One region of the Streptomyces sp. NPDC015242 genome, then DNA from elsewhere that is predicted to be linked to it. Evidence: riboswitches for the same ligand, from Rfam matches in the RefSeq annotation. Region 1 holds a riboswitch; each other region holds the start of a gene.
What was found. A riboswitch is a leader RNA that binds a small molecule or an ion and turns the genes downstream of it on or off. The one in region 1 is predicted to bind cyclic di-AMP.

Region 1 (6,166 bases):
GGGGGCGACGGGCGAAGGCCCCACCCCCACCGAGTGCGGGCGTCTCACGCCACGGCGGCGATCCGCATCCGGATGTCGTCCGGCGACAACGCCCCCTTGGCCGTCACATGGTCGCCCGAGGACTCCCCCCGCAGCCGGCGCCCGATCCACGGCACCAGGAACTCCCGCGCCCAGTGCACGTCGTCCCGCCGGACCTCCAGCGTGCCCCGCGGCGGCAGCGGCGGCCACGGCTGCTCGGGGTCGGCCGGCACGTCGAGCCCGAGCACCTGCCCCGCCCGGAGCGCGACCCGCGTGTGCCCCTCGGGAGACAGGTGCAGCCGGTCGGCGTCCCAGGCCCTGCGGTCCTGCACGCTGCGCAGCGACCACAGATCGAGCACCGGGCAGCCGTACCGGTCGGCGATGGCGCGGACGTGCCCGTTGTACGTGGCGATCTTGCCGCGCAGATGCTTCAGCACGGGCATGCCACGGGTGTCGAACCCGGTCGTCACCATCACCGTCCCGGCCACCGCGGTGAGCCGCGCGAGCGCCCGCTCGAAGCGCTCGGCCACCTCGTCCGGATCGGTGCCGGGCCGCAGGATGTCGTTGCCCCCGGCGCAGAAGGACACGAGGTCGGGGGCCATCTCGACGGCTCGCGGCACCTGGTCCGCCACGATCTGGTCGAGGAGTTTCCCGCGCACGGCGAGGTTGGTGTACCGGAAGTCGCCCTCGGGCCGGAGGTCGGCGAGCAGGACGGCGAGCCGGTCGGCCCAGCCGACGAACGCCCCGTCGGGGCCGGGATCACCGACGCCCTCGGTGAAGCTGTCCCCCACCGCCACGTACGACCCGATCACTGCTCTGCTGTCACTCTTCGAATCGTCTGCCACAGCCGCTCATGATTCACCCTCGAATGTGACCTACGCGACCGTAGGAAGGGGTTGACGGGCGGTGAGATAAGCCACTGCCAAAGTGTTCGCCAACTGTGGAATAGCCGACCGGACGGGAGTGTTGCCGCCGTCCCGCGCCGAAGGCCGGACCCGGGGTGCCGGGTCCGGCCTTCGGTGGCGTGTCAGGCGGGTGGCCGTGCGATCGGGTCAGCCGACGGAGACGCCGTGGGAGCGCAGGAAGGCGACCGGGTCGATGTCGGAGCCGTAGCCGGCCGCGGTGCGGATCTCGAAGTGCAGGTGCGGTCCGGTGACGTTGCCGGTGGCGCCGGACAGGCCGACCTGCTGTCCGGCGGTCACGGTCTGGCCGGCCGAGACCGAGAGCTGCGACAGGTGGGCGTACTGGGCGTAGTGACCGTCGTTCAGCCTGACGACGACCTGGTTGCCGTACGCGCCGCCCCAGCCGGCGGAGACGACCGTGCCCGCGCCGACGGCCTTGAGGGAGGTGCCGGTCGGGACGACGAAGTCGACACCGGTGTGGTAACCGCTGGACCACATGCTGCCGGACATGCGGTACGGGGTGCCGACGGTGGCACCGTCCACCGGGGAGCTGTAGCCACTGGCGTTGCTCTGCGCGGCGGGCTGGGCGGCGGCCGGCTCGGCGGCGGTCTCCGCCTTCGCCGGTGCGGACGAGGACTTCTTCGCGGGCTTCTTCGCGGTGCCCTTCGCCGGCTCCTCGGCGGAGGCCTTCGGCGCGGACGGCGCCTCGGGCGCGCTCGCCGCGGCCTTCTTGCCCAGGGAGAGCTTCAGGCCCGGGTGGATCAGGGACGGGTCGTCGCCGACGGCGTCGCGGTTGTCCGAGTAGAGCTTCTTCCAGCCGCCGCTGACGTTCTGGTCGTCGGCGATCTTCGCCAGATAGTCGCCCGCCCTCACGGTGTAGGTACGCGCGCCGGTCGCCTTTCCGGCGGCCTTCTTCCCGGCGGCCGGAGCCGCCTGGACGGCCTTTTCCGGAGCCGACTGGGCGGGGGCGGCGTGGGCGCCGGCGGCACCCATGAGGGGAAGGGCGAGAGCGGCTCCGCCGGTTCCGGCGACGGCGATGGAGCGGGTGAAACGCTGAGTCTTGGGACGGCGGTGCTTACCCTTCGCGGGCATGGCGCATTCCTCTCCGTCGCCTGCGAGGTGAGCTGTCGGGTGCGGGCTGGAGATGCCCGGCCGCGCCGAGGCGCGGCTCAACCCCAAGCCCGTTCCGGGAACCGGAACAGGCGTCTTACCTGTGGGTCCCCCGCTCCTGCCGTACGTCGGGTCAGTGGGTGTGCGGGCTCCGGGCGGCGGCAGGATTAGGCGTCCGTCCGGAGTGGACTGGAACGTAAGCGACCAGGACGCGGCGGGACAAGCTTGCGGTTGCCCGTGCGGCCTTTTTCCTCGACGCGTCGACACATTTCCCGTCACCGAGCGTGGATTTCCGATCTTGCCTTTTCCTCAATGGCCTCGCGAAACACCCTGATTACGTGCACATGGCGACAACACATCGTCACCGGTATGACGATGGTCACGCACCTTGCCCCCATCTCCTGTACGACCAGGGCACGTTATGGCGAACCGGCCTAAGCGCCTTATTCGGACAAGAAGCACTACTTCCGCTTAAGGCGGACCACGGCGGCGTCCAGGTCGCCACGCAGACCGACCCGCAGTCCGTGATGCAGCAGCACGCCCCCTCGGTGAAGTTCGCCCGTTTCGAGGCATTCGTACGTCGCCGCCGGATCGATGCCGCGGAGCCGGAGTGCCGGACCGGGCTCGCCGTAGCGTTGCGCCGGGAGCCAGGCGAGGACGACCGTCTCGTCGCCGAGGACGTACTGCACGGCGCTCAGGCCGCTCCCCGGGGGTCGCAGCCGGTACAGGTCGCCACGCTGCACCACGGGCCGGATCTCCTTGTAGAGCCGCACCCACTCCCGCGCCTCGGCCAGTTCCTCCTGCGTCCACCGCGTGAGGTCGCCGCCGACCCCGAGCACCCCGGCCATGGCGCTGACGAACCGGAAACGCAGGGAACTGGCCCGGTGGTTGAGCATGGCGTTGGGGCTGTCGGTGACCCAGGCGGCCATCACGCGCGCGGGGTGGATCTGACTGAAGCCGTGCTGGACGGCGAGCCGGTCCAGGGGGTCGGTGTTGTCGGACGTCCACACCTGGTCCGTGCGGCTCAGCACGCCCAGGTCGATCCGGCCGCCGCCGCCCGAGCAGGACTCGAAGGCCACACCCGGGTGTGCGGCCCGCAGCCGGTCCAGCAGGGCGTACAGGGCGCGGACGTGGTCCACCCAGAGCCGCTGCGGATACGGATCCTCCGGCCAGCCGGCGTCGGTGAAGCAGCGGTTGAAGTCCCACTTGACGTAGTCGATCGGGGCGCTGGAGAGGAGCCCGTCCAGCTGTCCCCACAGATACTCCTGGACATCCCGCCGGGCGAGGTTGAGCACGAGCTGATTGCGGAACTCCGTCCGCTTTCGTCCCGGTTGGTACTGCACCCAGTCCGGGTGGGCGCGGTACAGGTCGCTGTCGGGGTTCACCATCTCGGGCTCGACCCAGATGCCGAACCGCATGCCGAGGCCGTGCACGTGGTCGGCGAGGGGTTTCAGCCCGCCGGGGAAGCGGTCGGGGTTGGGCGTCCAGTCCCCGAGCCCCGCCCGGTCGCTGGTGCGCGCCCCGAACCAGCCGTCGTCGACCACGAACAGCTCGACGCCGAGGGCCGCGGCCCGCTCGGCGAGCGCCCGCTGCTGCTCCTCGGAGATGTCGAACTCGGTGGCCTCCCAGGAGTTGAACAGCACCGGCCGGTCCCGCCCGGCGTCCGGGATCACGTACTTCCGTTGCCAGGCGTGCCAGGCGCGGCTCACCCCGCCGAAGCCGCCGTCGCTCCACAGCCCGGCGAAGACGGGGGTCGTGTACGACTCCCCGGCGCCCAGAGTCAGCAGACCCGAGTCGTCGTGGCCGGCGCCGCCGGTGATCTGCACGCGCGCGTCGGGGAGCTGGGCCACACAGATCCGCCACGAGCCGGACCAGCCCAGGGCGCAGCCGTAGACCTCGCCGTGCTCCTCGGTCGCGTCGGTGTCGAGGGCGACCCAGGGCAGATGCTGGTGGCCGGTGTGGCCGCGGCGGCTGCCGATCACCTTCTCGCCGTAGGTGAGCTCGGAGCGCACCAGCCGGGACTCGGCCGCCCAGCGGCCGTGCAGCTGGGACAGCCGCCAGGTGCCGCGGTCGGGCAGGGTCCAGGCGGCGGAGTCGGCGCGCAGCACCTCGGTCTCGGGCCCGCGGTTGTCCAGGGTCACCCAGCGCTCGACGACGTCGGCGCCGGGGCGCATCCGGTAGTGCAGGGTGATCGTCAGGCCGCCGTCCCGGAAGCGCAGGCGCAGTTCGCCGTCCGGCGTGTCGTGCCCCTCGAAGACCCACTCGGTGCCGCGCCGCCCGGCGGTGCGCACGGACAGGGCCGGGCGGACGAACCGGGGGCCGCCCTCGACGGGGTACTCCTCGCGGCCGTCGAGCGGGGACTCGAAGGGCCGGTACTCCGGCAGCGGACGGGCGGCGAGGGCCTCGGCGTCGGCGAGCGTGATGCGCGGGCCCCAGTGCAGATGCAGCAGTTCGTGCCGGTCGGTGACGTGGACGGCGTAGCTGCCGGCCGGCCCGGACAGCACCCAGGTGCGGCCGTCCTCGGAGATGTCGATCATCGAGCCCCCACAGGTTCGAACAACCGCGAACAGGTGCGATCACGCGGCAACATCATCGGGGGCGGCGGGCGCTCCGGGCAACGCCTGTGGACACTTCATTGCCCCTGGCACCCATGTCGTATGGTCGAGTGGTGCCCGCCGGCGAGCCCGCGCCGGCGGCGCCGATGGGGAGGAGCCCACGTGACACAGCAGGTCCCGTCGACCGAGCCCGAGCTGGCCGGAGTGCGCAACTTCCGCGACGTGGGCGGACTGCCGACCGTGGACGGGCGGCGGGTGCGGCAGGGCGTGCTGTTCCGCAGCGGCCACCTGGCGCACGCGACCGGGGAGGACGCCGCCTTCCTGGCCACACTGGGCCTGCACACGGTCTTCGACTTCCGCAACGCCGCCGACCAGAAGCTCGAGGGACCGGACATCGAGCTGCCGGGCGTGCGCAATGTGAACCTGCCGCTGAGCGACCCGGCCGACGGCGCCGAGTTCTGGCGGATGGTCCGCGACGGGGACCTGGACCAGCTGCGCTCGATCCTCGCGGACGGCAAGGGCGCCGACCGGATGATCGCCTCGTACCGCATGATCATCAAGGACCGCACCGCCGAGCACTCCCGGGTGCTGCACGCGCTCGCGGAGGACAGCGTCCCCGCGCTGATGCACTGCGCGGCGGGCAAGGACCGCGCGGGCCTGTCCATCGCGGTGACGCTGCTCGCCCTCGGCGTCGAGCGTGACGCCATCGTCGAGGACTACCTGAAGTCGAACGCCAAGCACCGCCGCTACAAGGTCCACCGCAGCAGCTCCTCCGCCTCGGCCTACTCCCCCGAGGTGATGGAGCTGCTCAGCCCGCTGTTCGACGCCCGCGCCGAGTACCTGACGGCCGCGTTCGAGACGATCGAGGAGACCTGGGGCGGCGTCGACCCCTACCTGGAGCAGGGGCTGAAGCTCTCCCCGCGGACCCGGGAGCAGCTGCGCGAGCGGCTCCTCGACTGAGCCGCGGGGCGGCGCCTACTTGGCCCCGACCTCGAACAGCAGGTAGACGAAGGCCGCGAAGACGTGGCCCAGGACGAGGTAGATGAACAGCCGCACCCACAGGGCGCGGGGGAACTTCTCCTCCATGTCTCTCATGACGCGTCTCCGGGGGTCGGGCCCAGGCACAGTGCGGCCGTGGGGCTCTGCAGCAGGGTGTGGACGAAGAGCAGGTCGACGCCGTCGTGATCCTCGGCGGCGATGCGGTGCGGGGTGAGCGAGTCGAAGTGCGCGCTGTCGCCGGCCGCCAGCCGGTGGGTGGCGTCCCCGAGGCGCAGCCGCAGCCGCCCGCGCAGCACGTGCAGCCACTCCTCGCCGGGGTGGACGCGCACGATGTCGCCCTGGGAGCCGTAGGGGACGTGGACCCGCAGGGCCTGCATCCCGCGGCCGGAGGCGCCGGCCTGCCAGTACGTCCAGCCGCCCGCCGCGGTAGGTTCCATGTCGGCGGCGCGCACGACGGCGTCCCGGCCCGCGACCGTCTCGCCGAGCAGCTCGGAGACGGTCGTACCGTAGACACGGGCGAGCGTGAGCAGCATCGGCAGCGAGGGCTGGCGCTGCCCGGTCTCCAGCCGGGAGAGGTGGGCG
Region 2 (6,166 bases), on a different contig from region 1:
CTGCCGCCAGTTCGGCGACCGGCCCCTGGGTGAGCAGCCGGCCCTGGGCCATCACGGCCGCGTGCGTGCAGACCTGCTCGATCTCGTCGAGCAGGTGGGAGGAGAGGAACACGGTCGTGCCGTCGGAGGCGAGTTCGCGTATCAGGGTGCGGATCTCGCGCATGCCCTGCGGGTCCAGTCCGTTGGTCGGCTCGTCGAGGACCAGCAGCCTGCGCGGCCGGAGCAGTGCGGCGGCCAGGCCCAGCCGCTGCTTCATGCCGAGCGAGTACGCCTTGGCCTTCTTGCCCGCCGCGGCCGTCAGGCCCACCCGGTCCAGGGCGGCGGCGACCCGGGCCCGCCGGGTGCGCGGATCGGCGGCCGGGTCGGCCGCGTCGTAGCGCAGGAGGTTGTCGCGGCCGCAGAGGAAGCCGTAGAGGGCCGGGCCCTCGATGAGGGCTCCGACGTGCGGGAGCACGGCCCGGGTGGCCTTGGGCATGGGCTGCCCGAGGACCCGTGCCGTGCCGGAGGTGGGCTCGATGAGGCCCATCAGCATGCGGATGGTGGTGGTCTTGCCGGACCCGTTGGGGCCGAGGAAGCCGAAGACGCTGCCCGCCGGGACGGTCAGGTCCAGCCGGTCGACGGCGAGCTGTCCGCCGCGGTAGCGCTTGGTGAGCGCACGGGTGGCGATGACCGGTTCCCCGGCCTGCCCGGCCCGCTGCTCCGGCTCCGTGCCGGACGGTTCACCCATCGGTTCCCTCGTTCTCCCGACGTCCCGCGGGTCCCGCACCGGGCCGGCGCCCGGTGCGGGTACGGGACTCACTTCCCGGCGTCGGCCGCCTTCACGAGCGCGTCCTTGGTGACGGCGCCCACGTAGACGGTGCCGTCGTCGGTGACGAGGGCGTTGACGAGGCGGGTCGAGAAGACCGTGCCCGAGCCGAACTCGCCGGTGACCTTGTCCCCGAGCGAGTCGAGGAAGCCGCCGAACTGGCCGGCCGCCTCGTCCGAGGGCACGCCCTCGCCGCCGGTGTCGAAGGTGGCTATGGCGTTCCAGCCCTCGCCGATGGTCCTCATGCCCTCGTGCCCGGCGCCGAGGTCCTTCCCGCCGGGGGCGTGCTCGCGGGCGTCGCCCTTGCCGAAGCCCTTGCCCGCGTCCTGGCCGGCGTCCTTCTCCTCGGTGACCTTCGCGCCCTCGGGCGGCGTGAAGTCGAAGGTCGAGGCGGCCGGCTGGGCGAAGCTGACCTGGGTGAAGCCGACGTCGACGACGGCGGCGCCGCCGCTCGCCGGGGTCAGCGTGAACTTCAGCGGCGTGCCCGTCTCCGCGTCCACGGCGACGGTGATCGCGCCGACCGTCGAGCCGGACTGCTTCGGCTTCACGAGCAGCTTGTAGGCGTCCCGGCCGGCGACCTGGGCGGTGCCGTCCACGGTCACGGAGGTCGTGTCGTCGACGGCCTTCAGCGCCTCCTCGGCGAAACCCTTCGGCGTGGCCGGCGGCCGCCGGTCCTTGCCGTGCTCCGGGCTCTCGGAGGCGGTGCCGTGGTAGACCTCGTTGGACTTGCTGTCGTAGGCCCACACGTCCTTGCCGTTGTGGACGATGCTGTACTCGGCGGCGTTCTCCAGCAGCGACAGCTTCTGCCGGTCGGGGCCGTCGGCGGCGACGCGCAGGGTGTGGGTGCCGGTGGCCAGTTCGGTGAGCCTGGCCGTCGGGTCGGCGGAGGAGCCGCCCTCGCCCCGGCCCGCGGCGCCGGACATCAGGCCGGACTCCAGGCCGCCGAGGTTCGGCAGGCCGAGGTCGGTGCTGATCTTCACCGTGCCGGAGAGCTGTTCGGTGTCCGACTCGGCGATCTTCTCGATGAGCTGCTGGGCGGTGATCTTCGGAAGGTCGGGGTCACCGGAGTCGGCGAGTGCGGGGACCAGGCCGATCGTCGCGGCCGCCACCCCCACCACCGTGACCGGGACGACGTACCGGGCGGCCTTGCGCCGCCGGGTGTGCTGCTCGTCGACCTCCCCGCCGGTCGTGCTCTCGTCGGATGCGTACGGTGCCATGTGTGCCCTACCTCCGTGGTCGGCGGCGGCTGTCCGTGTCGTCCACGCACTCGTCCCTGAGCCGCCATTCTCACCCGAACTGGTGAGGAGTGGTGTTTTCCGTGGTTTCCATCTGACCAAATCGGCCAGGGAGATACGTCAGACCCCGGACTCAACTCCGCGTACTGCTGCGGTATGACACGGAGGGGCGGCTTCTCCCCCGACCCGTAGGGGTCGGGGGACGGCGGGCGGTCAGCCGGCCCGGTGCACCACGGCGTCGCACAGCTCCACGAGCGCCGTCTTCGCGGCGCAGTCCGGCAGCGGCGCCAGCGCCGAGCGGGCGTCCTCGGCGTAGCGGACGGTGTCCCGGCGGGCCTGTTCGAGCGCCGGGTGGGCACGCAGCAGGCGCAGGGCCTCGGCGTGCCGGCCGTCGTCGGTGAGGTCGGAGTCCAGCAGCTCGCACAGGGCGAGGTCCTCGGCGAGGCCGAGCCGGGCCGCCCGCTCGCGCAGCCGCAGCACCGGCAGGGTCGGGATGCCCTCGCGCAGGTCGGTGCCGGGGGTCTTGCCGGACTCGTGGGAGTCGGAGGCGATGTCGAGGACGTCGTCGGCGAGCTGGAAGGCGACGCCGAGCCGCTCGCCGTACTGGGTCAGCACGTGCACGACCGTCTCGTCGGCGCCCGACATCATCGCGCCGAACCGGCACGAGACGGCGACCAGCGAGCCGGTCTTGCCGCCCAGCACGTCGAGGTAGTGCTCCACGGGGTCGCGGCCGTCCTGCGGTCCGGCCGTCTCCAGGATCTGCCCGGTGACCAGCCGCTCGAACGCCTCGGCCTGCACCCGCACCGCCTCCGGGCCGAGGTCGGCCAGGATGTGCGAGGCGCGGGCGAAGAGGAAGTCGCCGGTGAGGACCGCGACGGAGTTGCCCCAGCGGGTGTTGGCGCTGTCCACCCCGCGGCGTACGGCGGCCTCGTCCATCACGTCGTCGTGGTACAGCGTGGCGAGGTGGGTCAGCTCCACGACGACCGCCGACGGCACGATCCCGGGTGCGTGCCGGTCTCCGAACTGGGCGGCGAGCATCACGAGCAGCGGCCTGAACCGCTTGCCGCCGGCGCGCACCAGGTGCTGGGCGGCCTCCGTGATGAAGGGCACCTCGCTCTTGGTGGCCTCGAGCAAGCCTTCCTCGACTGCCGCCAGCCCGGCCTGGACATCGGCTTCCAGAGCCTGGTCCCGCACGCTCAGCCCGAACGGCCCGACGTCGGTCACGAGGGGTCTCCTGTCTGCTGGTGTCTGCCGGTGCTTACGCGGATTGTCGATAGGTCGCTGCCATCACTCGGATCAGCGTATCCGGTCACGTTTCGATCACCGCCAGCGCCCATGCTTACAGGCCGGGCGGTATCCGATCACGACCGCCATGTTTTCGATCAGCTCATAAGAACAGACATGTTCCGACTTTCCAGGAATTCACGACCTATGCTGCATTTGCGGCATTGACGAAGCAAATTCCTCTTGCGGACATTGCACCTCGGATCGTGATCAGTGAATTGAATCACTTTCCCCTCCCTCCCGCCCCGGCCGGGCACCGCGCGGTAGCGCCGTCCGGCGTAAGCGAGTTGAGCCTTGGCTCATGCAAAGGATCAAGCGGTCCCCCACCCCCGGAACAAGGTCATCCGGCGGCCGGTGTGACTCCGGTGCTTGTTCCCGGCATGTGCTCTCGCATACGTTCCGGCCCAGTCCGAGCGGACCGCCGAATCCTGCCGCCGCCCGGACACCCCACACACACCGACTCACTCACGCAGGGCAGGAGCGGGGGACCCAGGTAAGTCGCCGGACCGCACAGCGGAACGGCTCGGGGTGAAGCCGCGCACGACAGCACCACGCCGTGTGCGGCCGGGCACCTCCCGGCCCGAACCCGACAGCTCACCTCGCAGGCGCCGGAGAGGAACATCGCCATGCCCGGACGAGGTAAGCACCGTCGCCCCAGAAGGAACCCGATCACCCGTGGTGTCGTCGCCGCCGGCACCGGTGGGGCGGCACTGACCCTGCCGCTCCTCGGCGCCACGCAGGCCGGCGCCGCCGCCCCCCAGAGCGCGCCCGCCGCGCAGAGCGCTCCGCAGGCCGTCCAGCCCGCCAAGTCGCTCACGTACACCGTGGCCAAGGGCGACACGCTCTACGGCATCGCGGAGAAGTACGACGTCTCCGGCGGCTGGAAGCAGCTCTACAAGGCCAACCGCTCCGCCGTCGGCGACGACCCCAAGGTGATCCACCCGGGTCTGAAGCTGAAGGTCGCCACGGCCAAGGCCACCGCCGGGAAGAAGGCGACGCCGTCCGCGGCGAAGCCCGCGGGCGGTGTCACCCGGGCCACCCCGGCCGCCGCCACGACCTACGCGGACAACCTCGACGGATGGATCCGCGAGGCGCTGGACATCATGGCCCAGAAGGGCATCCCGGGGTCGTACGACGGCATCTACCGCAACATCATGCGCGAGTCGTCCGGCAACCCGCAGGCGATCAACAACTGGGACTCGAACGCCGCCAAGGGCACCCCGTCGAAGGGTCTGCTCCAGGTCATCGACCCGACCTTCGCCGCCTACCACGTCTCCGGCACCCCCTACGACCCGTACGACCCGGTCGCCAACATCACGGCGGCCTGCAACTACGCGGCCGACCGCTACGGCTCGATCGACAACGTCAACGGCCCGTACTGACCGGCCCCGCCCAGCAGTCGCTCGAGGACGACGGCGATGCCGTCGTCCTCGTTCGACAGGGTGATCTCGTCGGCGACGGCCTTGAGTTCGGGATGGGCGTTGGCCATCGCGACGCCGCGCGCCGCCCAGTCGAACATCGGGATGTCGTTGGGCATGTCACCGAAGGCGATGGTGTCGGCCGGCCGCAGTCCCAGGTGCTCGGCGGCCAGCGCCAGCCCCGTCGCCTTGGTCACCCCGCACGGCTGCAGCTCGACCGTGCCGGGGCCCGACATCGTCACCGTCGCCAGCGAACCGACCACGGACCGCGCGGTCGCCGCCAGTTCGTCGTCCGACAGGTAGGGGTGGCGCAGCAGCACCTTGCTGATCGGCTCGCCCCACAGCTCCTCGCGCCGCTCCACCCGCACCGCGGGCAGAGTCGGGTGCGGCATGAGATAGCCGGGCTCGATGAGCGTCAGGCCGTCGACACCGTCCTGGTCGACCGCCGCGTACACCTCCCCCACCTCGGCCTCGATCTTGCCGAGGGCGGTCTCCGCCAGCTCCCGGTCCAGGGTGACGGACCACAGCAGCCGGTGCGCGCCGGCGTCGTACACCTGCGCGCCCTGCCCGCACACCGCGAGCCCCGTGCAGCGCAGGTCGTCCAGGAGCGGCCGCACTCTCGGTGCCGGGCGGCCCGTCACCACGAGGTGCTGGGCACCGGCGTCCGCCACCCGCGCGAGCGCGGCGAGGGACCGGTCGGACAGGGTGTCGTCGCCGCGCAGCAGCGTCCCGTCCAGGTCGGTGGCGATGAGTGAATATGCGAGGGGTGCGGCCATGATCAGAGAATACGGACAACGCGACCGTTCGTTTCATCGCGCGCACACGCCGATTGCCCGGTTGAAGGCCTCTGCACCGGTTGGCAACAACATGGTCCGCTACCTACCCGAGGGGCCGCATCGGGCGGTACCTTCCAAGTGTCCAGGGGGGACTTGATCGGGGGGTCAGGTTGAGCAGTGGGCGCATACGTGTGGCCGGGCCCGGGGAGCTCGGCGAGAAGGAGAGGGAGCGCTGGCGCGCGCTGCGCGCCGCCTCGGAGGCGCCGCGCAACCCTTTCATGGAACCGGAGTTCACCGAGGCCGTCGGTCTGGTGAGGCCGCGGGCCCGGGTCGCGGTGGTCTACGAGGGCCCGGAGCCGGCCGGCTTCCTGCCCTACGAGCGGGGCCCGTTGGGCCAGGGCCGGGCCATCGGGCTCGGTGTCTCGGACGCGCAGGGCGCGGTCCTGCGCCCCGGCCTGGACGTGGAGACGGGCGCGCTGCTGCGGGCCTGCGCGCTGTCGTCCTTCGCCTTCGACAACCTGGAGTCCGGGCAGCGGCTGTTCGTCCGGTACGCGGCGGAGGAGCACACCACCTTCGTGGTGGACGTGGAGAAGGGGTACGAGACCTACGAGTCGGTGCTGCGCGCCCAGTCGCCGAAGTTCCTGAAGA
Region 3 (6,166 bases), on a different contig from region 1:
CGCGGGGGAGAGTGGCCTGCTGGAGACCGGCGTCGAGGAACTCCTGCGTTACGACGGCCCCGTCGAGCTCGCCACCTGGCGGTTCGCCACGCAGCCGCTCACCCTCGGCGGGCAGCGGATCGACGCGGGCGACCCGGTCCTGGTCGTCCTGGCCGCCGCCGACCGGGACCCGGAGCGGTTCGCCGATCCGGACGTGCTCGACCTGTCCCGGCGCGACAACCAGCACCTCGGCTACGGCCACGGCATCCACTACTGCCTGGGCGCCCCGCTCGCCCGTCTGGAGGGCCAGACGGCGCTCGCCACCCTCCTCACGCGCCTGCCGGACCTCCGTCTCGCGGCGGACCCGGAGGAGCTGAGGTGGCGCGGCGGGCTCATCATGCGCGGCCTGCGGACCCTGCCGGTGGAGTTCACGCCCGTGTCCAGGTGACACACCCTCAGGAATGTGATCTTCACGTGATCTGCGCGGCATGAACTTGTGACAAGTGATCGTCTGCCGATACGTTCACCCATCAACGCGGCCGGGACGCCCGGCCAGCGGGTCACTGCTGTCTCGCGAAAGGTCTCCGTATGCTCTCCGGGAACGGTCGGCACCGTCGCCCCCGCCAGGCTCCGGCACTCCTCGTCGCGGCCGGAGTGACCGGCTCCGCCATCGCGATCCCGCTCCTCGGGGCCTCCGGTGCCAGTGCGGCGGACGGCTCGACCTGGGACCGGGTCGCGGACTGCGAGACGGGCGGCGCGTGGAGCCAGAACAGCGGCAACGGCTACTACGGCGGCCTCGCGCTGTCCCAGGAGGACTGGGAGAACCACGGCGGCCTCGAATACGCCGCGAGCGCCGACCTGGCCAGCCGCTCCCAGCAGATAGCCGTGGCGGAGAGAATCCTCGCCGACCAGGGGGTCGGCGCGTGGCGCACCTGCGGACTGCTCTCCGGTCTCGAGCAGGGCGCGCCGGACCGGGCCGGCGAGTCCGGTTCGTCCGGTGACTCCGCTTCATCCGGCTCGTCCGGCTCGTCCGGGCTGCTCGACTCGCTGGATCCGTCCGGGTCCTCCTCGCCCTCTCCGTCCACCGCGTCCCCGTCGGCTTCCCCGTCCGGCGCGCCGTCTGACGGTCCGTCGGCAGCTCCGGACGAATCCGCCAAGTCCGACAAGTCGCCCGAGGCCTCCTCCTCGCCCTCGGCGCGGGAGGGGTCCGGCGGCTCGCCGTCGGCGTCCCCTGAGGCCGAGGCGTCCGGCAACTCCCGCCCGGACGGCGGCTCTTCCGGCCTCGCGGACACCGGCTCCGGCCGGCATCGCGGCCCCAGCGCCGACGAGGGCACCGGATCCGCGGACGGGTCCGCGGCCGGCTCCACGGGCCGGCATGCGGCGCGCGACGACGCGGCGGCCGGCGAGGCGTCCGAAGGTGCCTACATCGTGGGTGTCGGCGACGACGCCTGGTCCATCGCCGACTCCCTCCGGATCAGCGGCGCATGGCAGGAACAGGCCGCCGGGGACGAGCAGGCCGCCGAGGGCGGCGAGGCCGCCGTCGTCGCCGGTCAGACGCCTGGTCAAGCGGACGAAGCGGGCGAGAGGTAGTCGTTCGGGCAGTGCGGAAACGGCGGTGGAAGTCGCCCCGAAACCACGCGAGTTCACGCCGTGTTTCGCACTGAATGTCCCATATAAGAGCGGTGAGAGATAGATCTCAGAAGCCCTGATCGTCTTTGAAATTCGGCGGATCACCTGTCTACGGTCGTGATCGCTCGTCACCGCGAGCCCCGGCTGCCGCAACGCCGAATCCTGCCAGCGGCCGCCCGGGAACAGTCGTCGCGTCAAGCGCCGTAGGCAGGAGCGGGGGACCCAAGGTAGGTGCCCGACCGGCCGGTTGGCCGGAAGGGCTTGGGGTGAAGCCGTGTCCCGTGAGGGACGCGGCCGGGCAACTCAACCGGCCCGAACCCGACAGCTCACCTCGCAGGCGTCGGTGAGGGGATCTCTCCATGCTGTTTTCCGGCAAGGGCACGCACCGCCGTCCGTCCAAGGCCACTCGCGCCATCGCCATCGCCGGTGTCACCGGTGCCGCCGTCGCCGCCCCGCTGATGGCGGCCGGCAACGCCTCCGCCGCCACCGCGTCCGAGTGGGACGCCGTCGCCCAGTGCGAGTCCGGCGGCAACTGGTCCATCAACACCGGCAACGGCTACTACGGCGGTCTGCAGTTCTCCGCCTCCACCTGGGCCGGCTACGGCGGCACCAAGTACGCCTCCACCGCCGACCAGGCCACCAAGGCCCAGCAGATCGAGATCGCCGAGAAGGTCCTCGCGGGCCAGGGCAAGGGTGCCTGGCCGGTCTGCGGCAAGGGCCTGTCCAGCGCCGGCTACACCGGCGGCGGCTCCACCGACTCCGGCAGCTCCTCGCAGAGCCAGAGCCAGAGCCAGAGCCAGCAGAGCACCGAGACCCGCGAGACCCAGCAGCAGCCGGCCTCCCGCTCCGACGAGCGCCCGGCCGCCAAGAAGACCGTCACCACCCCGACCGGCAAGAAGGTCAAGAAGGGCGACGGCGAGTACAAGGTCGCCAAGGGCGACACCCTCAGCTCGATCGCGGCCGAGGAGAAGGTCAAGGGCGGCTGGGAGCGGCTCTTCCAGCTGAACAAGGACATCGTCGAGGACGCCAACCTCATCTACCCGGGCCAGCAGCTGCACCTGAAGTAAGCAGCGGCCCACCCCCGTCCCCACGGGCTCTCCGCCCCGGCGTGTTGCCGTACACGCCGGGGCGGGGTGTTTTCCGGCCGGGCCGTCGGCGGAGGTTTCGGCCGGATGTGGCGAACCGGCTTTGTTCCGTTCGGAAACAATTTACTCTCGGTTCTGTCCATGGGGTGGGCGACCCGGTGGCCGATCGCCCGGAGCCGGTTAGGCTCATGTCGCGAGCCACCGGCCCGCACCCCGCCGGGTCCACGCGACCCGCGTACCCGCGTCACATGAAGAAGGAGATGCTCGTGCCGTCCATCGACGTCGTCGTAGCCCGGGAAATCCTGGACTCCCGAGGCAACCCCACGGTCGAGGTCGAGGTCGGCCTCGACGACGGCAGCACCGGTCGTGCCGCCGTCCCGTCCGGCGCCTCCACGGGCGCCTTCGAGGCCATCGAGCTCCGCGACGGCGACTCGAACCGCTACCTCGGCAAGGGTGTGGAGAAGGCCGTCCTCGCGGTCATCGAGCAGATCGGCCCGGAGCTCGTCGGCTACGACGCCACCGAGCAGCGTCTGATCGACCAGGCGATGTTCGACCTGGACGCCACCGACAACAAGGGCTCCCTCGGCGCCAACGCCATCCTCGGCGTCTCGCTGGCCGTCGCCCACGCCGCCTCCGAGGCGTCCGACCTGCCGCTGTTCCGCTACCTGGGCGGCCCGAACGCGCACCTGCTGCCGGTGCCGATGATGAACATCCTGAACGGCGGCTCGCACGCCGACTCCAACGTGGACATCCAGGAGTTCATGATCGCCCCGATCGGCGCGGAGTCCTTCTCCGAGGCCCTGCGCTGGGGCGCCGAGGTCTACCACACGCTGAAGAAGGTCCTGAAGAGCAAGGGCCTGGCCACCGGCCTCGGCGACGAGGGCGGCTTCGCCCCGAACCTCGGCTCCAACCGCGAGGCCCTCGACCTCATCCTCGAGGCCATCAAGGAAGCCGGCTACACCCCGGGCGAGCAGATCGCCCTGGCGCTCGACGTCGCCGCCTCCGAGTTCTACAAGGACGGCGTCTACACCTTCGAGGGCAAGGAGCGCTCGGCGGCCGAGATGACCGAGTACTACGCGGAGCTCGTCGACGCGTACCCGCTCGTGTCCATCGAGGACCCGCTGTTCGAGGACGACTGGGAGGGCTGGAAGACCATCACCGACAAGCTCGGCGACAAGGTCCAGCTCGTCGGCGACGACCTGTTCGTCACCAACCCCGAGCGCCTGGCCCGCGGCATCGAGGAGGGCGCGGCCAACGCCCTGCTGGTCAAGGTCAACCAGATCGGCTCGCTCACCGAGACCCTGGACGCCGTGGAGCTGGCCCAGCGCAACGGCTTCAAGTGCATGATGTCCCACCGCTCCGGCGAGACCGAGGACGTCACCATCGCCGACCTGGCCGTCGCCACCAACTGCGGCCAGATCAAGACCGGCGCCCCGGCCCGCTCCGAGCGCGTCGCCAAGTACAACCAGCTGCTGCGCATCGAGGAGATCCTCGACGACGCCGCGGTCTACGCCGGCCGCAGCGCGTTCCCGCGCTTCAAGGGCTGACCGCGAAAGGCCCGACCCGTTCGAGGCAGCGTCGTACGTACGTCCCCGTACTCGGTCCCGTACCGTGTCCGGGGACGTACGCGCGTATGACGGTGCAGCGGGAGGCGGACAGACATGGCCGTGAAGGACCGGGACCGGTTCTCCACCGCGACCAGGATCCGGCTGCTCGGTGAGCAGACCGCGGCCCGGGTCTACCGTTCGCAGACCAAGCGGCAGGCCCGCCGCTCCCGGCTGACCGGCCGGGCCGCGCTGCTCGCCCTGGTGATGTGCTCGCTCATCGTGGCCCTGGCCTATCCGATGCGGCAGTACGTCTCCCAGCGCGCCGAGATCGAGGACCTGCGGCGCGAGCAGCAGCAGGCCCGCGAGCGGGTCGAGCACCTGCGCGACCTCAAGGCGCGCTGGCAGGACGACGCGTACGCCGAGCAGCAGATCCGCCGGCGGCTGCACTACGTCATGCCGGGGGAGACGGGCTTCATCGTGATCGACCCGCACGCGGCGAAGCAGTCGCGCACCGACCTCGGGGCGGCCGACCGCCCCTGGTACGCCAATGTCTGGGACGGGGTCGACAAGGCCGACGCCTCCGACCAGTGACGCGCCCCAGTGACCCAGCGGAACACCCAGAGAAAGACAGCCTGAAGACAGTCATGGAAACGCCCCCGCCGACCACCCCGCGCACCGAGCCCACCGACGCGGACGTCGAGGCCTTCAAGCAGCAGCTCGGTCGGCCCCCGCGCGGCCTGCGGGCCATCGCGCACCGCTGCCCCTGCGGACAGCCCGACGTCGTCGAGACGGCCCCGCGGCTGCCGGACGGCACGCCGTTCCCCACGCTGTACTACCTGACGTGCCCGAAGGCGAACTCCGCGATCGGCACGCTGGAGGCGAACGGCGTGATGAAGGAGATGACCGAGCGGCTGGCCTCGGACCCGGAGCTGGCGGCGGCCTACCGGGCGGCGCACGAGGACTACGTCCGGCGCCGTGACGAGATCGAGGAGCTGAAGAACTTCCCGAGCGCCGGCGGCATGCCGGACCGGGTGAAGTGCCTGCACGTCCTGGTGGCCCACTCGCTGGCCGCGGGCCCGGGCGTGAACCCGCTGGGCGACGAGGCGCTGGCCATGCTGCCGGAGTGGTGGCGCAAGGGCGCGTGCGTGACGACGGCCGAGGAGGACGCCCAGTGACCCGTGTCGCCGCCGTGGACTGCGGTACGAACTCCATCCGGCTGCTGGTCGCCGACGCCGACCCGGCCACCGGCGAGCTGACCGACCTGGACCGCCGGATGACGATCGTCCGGCTCGGGCAGGGCGTCGACCGCACCGGCCGGCTCGCCCCCGAGGCGCTCCAGCGGACCTTCGCGGCCTGCCGCGAGTACGCCGGGATCATCAAGGAGCACGGGGCGGAGCGGCTGCGCTTCGTCGCCACCTCCGCCTCCCGTGACGCCGGGAACCGGGACGAGTTCGTGCGTGGGGTGCTGGACATCCTGGGCGTCGAGCCCGAGGTGATCTCCGGGGACCAGGAGGCCGAGTTCTCCTTCACCGGCGCCACCAGGGAGCTGGCCGGGCGGGACCACCTGCCCACGCCCTACCTGGTGGTGGACATCGGCGGCGGCTCGACCGAGTTCGTCGTCGGTGACGACCGGGTCCGCGCGGCGCGCTCGGTGGACATCGGCTGCGTGCGCATGACCGAGCGGCACCTGGTCCGGGACGGCGTGGTGAGCGACCCGCCGTCCGGGGAGCAGATCGCCGCGATGCGGGCCGACATCGAGGCCGCTCTGGACCTGGCCGGGGAGACGGTCCCGCTGGGCGAGGCGCGCACCCTGGTCGGCCTGGCCGGCTCGGTGACGACCGTGTCGGCGATCGCCCAGGAGCTGCCCGCGTACGACTCCGAGGCCATCCACCACTCCCGGGTCTCCCGTGCGAAGGTCCGGGAGAT

Region 2: linked by a shared signal. The riboswitch ahead of ACF07N_RS10810 (transglycosylase SLT domain-containing protein) and the one ahead of ACF07N_RS21000 (peptidoglycan DD-metalloendopeptidase family protein) in region 1 are both predicted to bind cyclic di-AMP.
Region 3: linked by a shared signal. The riboswitch ahead of ACF07N_RS25920 (transglycosylase family protein) and the one ahead of ACF07N_RS21000 (peptidoglycan DD-metalloendopeptidase family protein) in region 1 are both predicted to bind cyclic di-AMP.

What each region holds. Positions count from the first base shown of each region.
Region 1 covers NZ_JBIBUF010000006.1:92,624-98,789, forward strand. The annotation lists gene ACF07N_RS20995 (SGNH/GDSL hydrolase family protein) at 45-830, opposite strand; gene ACF07N_RS21000 (peptidoglycan DD-metalloendopeptidase family protein) at 1,071-2,012, opposite strand; cyclic di-AMP (ydaO/yuaA leader) riboswitch at 2,017-2,174, opposite strand; gene ACF07N_RS21005 (alpha-galactosidase) at 2,492-4,567, opposite strand; gene ACF07N_RS21010 (tyrosine-protein phosphatase) at 4,748-5,545, shown strand; gene ACF07N_RS21015 (DUF6126 family protein) at 5,561-5,680, opposite strand; gene ACF07N_RS21020 (helix-turn-helix domain-containing protein) at 5,677-6,166, opposite strand, start outside.
Region 2 covers NZ_JBIBUF010000002.1:1,159,844-1,166,009, forward strand. The annotation lists gene ACF07N_RS10795 (ABC transporter ATP-binding protein) at 1-727, opposite strand, end outside; gene ACF07N_RS10800 (outer membrane lipoprotein carrier protein LolA) at 796-2,022, opposite strand; gene ACF07N_RS10805 (polyprenyl synthetase family protein) at 2,254-3,264, opposite strand; cyclic di-AMP (ydaO/yuaA leader) riboswitch at 3,769-3,947, shown strand; gene ACF07N_RS10810 (transglycosylase SLT domain-containing protein) at 3,951-4,706, shown strand; gene ACF07N_RS10815 (HAD family hydrolase) at 4,670-5,518, opposite strand; gene ACF07N_RS10820 (GNAT family N-acetyltransferase) at 5,689-6,166, shown strand, end outside.
Region 3 covers NZ_JBIBUF010000008.1:86,160-92,325, reverse strand. The annotation lists gene ACF07N_RS25930 (cytochrome P450) at 1-427, shown strand, start outside; gene ACF07N_RS25925 (transglycosylase family protein) at 568-1,569, shown strand; cyclic di-AMP (ydaO/yuaA leader) riboswitch at 1,798-1,963, shown strand; gene ACF07N_RS25920 (transglycosylase family protein) at 1,968-2,675, shown strand; gene eno (phosphopyruvate hydratase) at 2,960-4,240, shown strand; gene ACF07N_RS25910 (septum formation initiator family protein) at 4,355-4,831, shown strand; gene ACF07N_RS25905 (DUF501 domain-containing protein) at 4,885-5,415, shown strand; gene ACF07N_RS25900 (exopolyphosphatase) at 5,412-6,166, shown strand, end outside.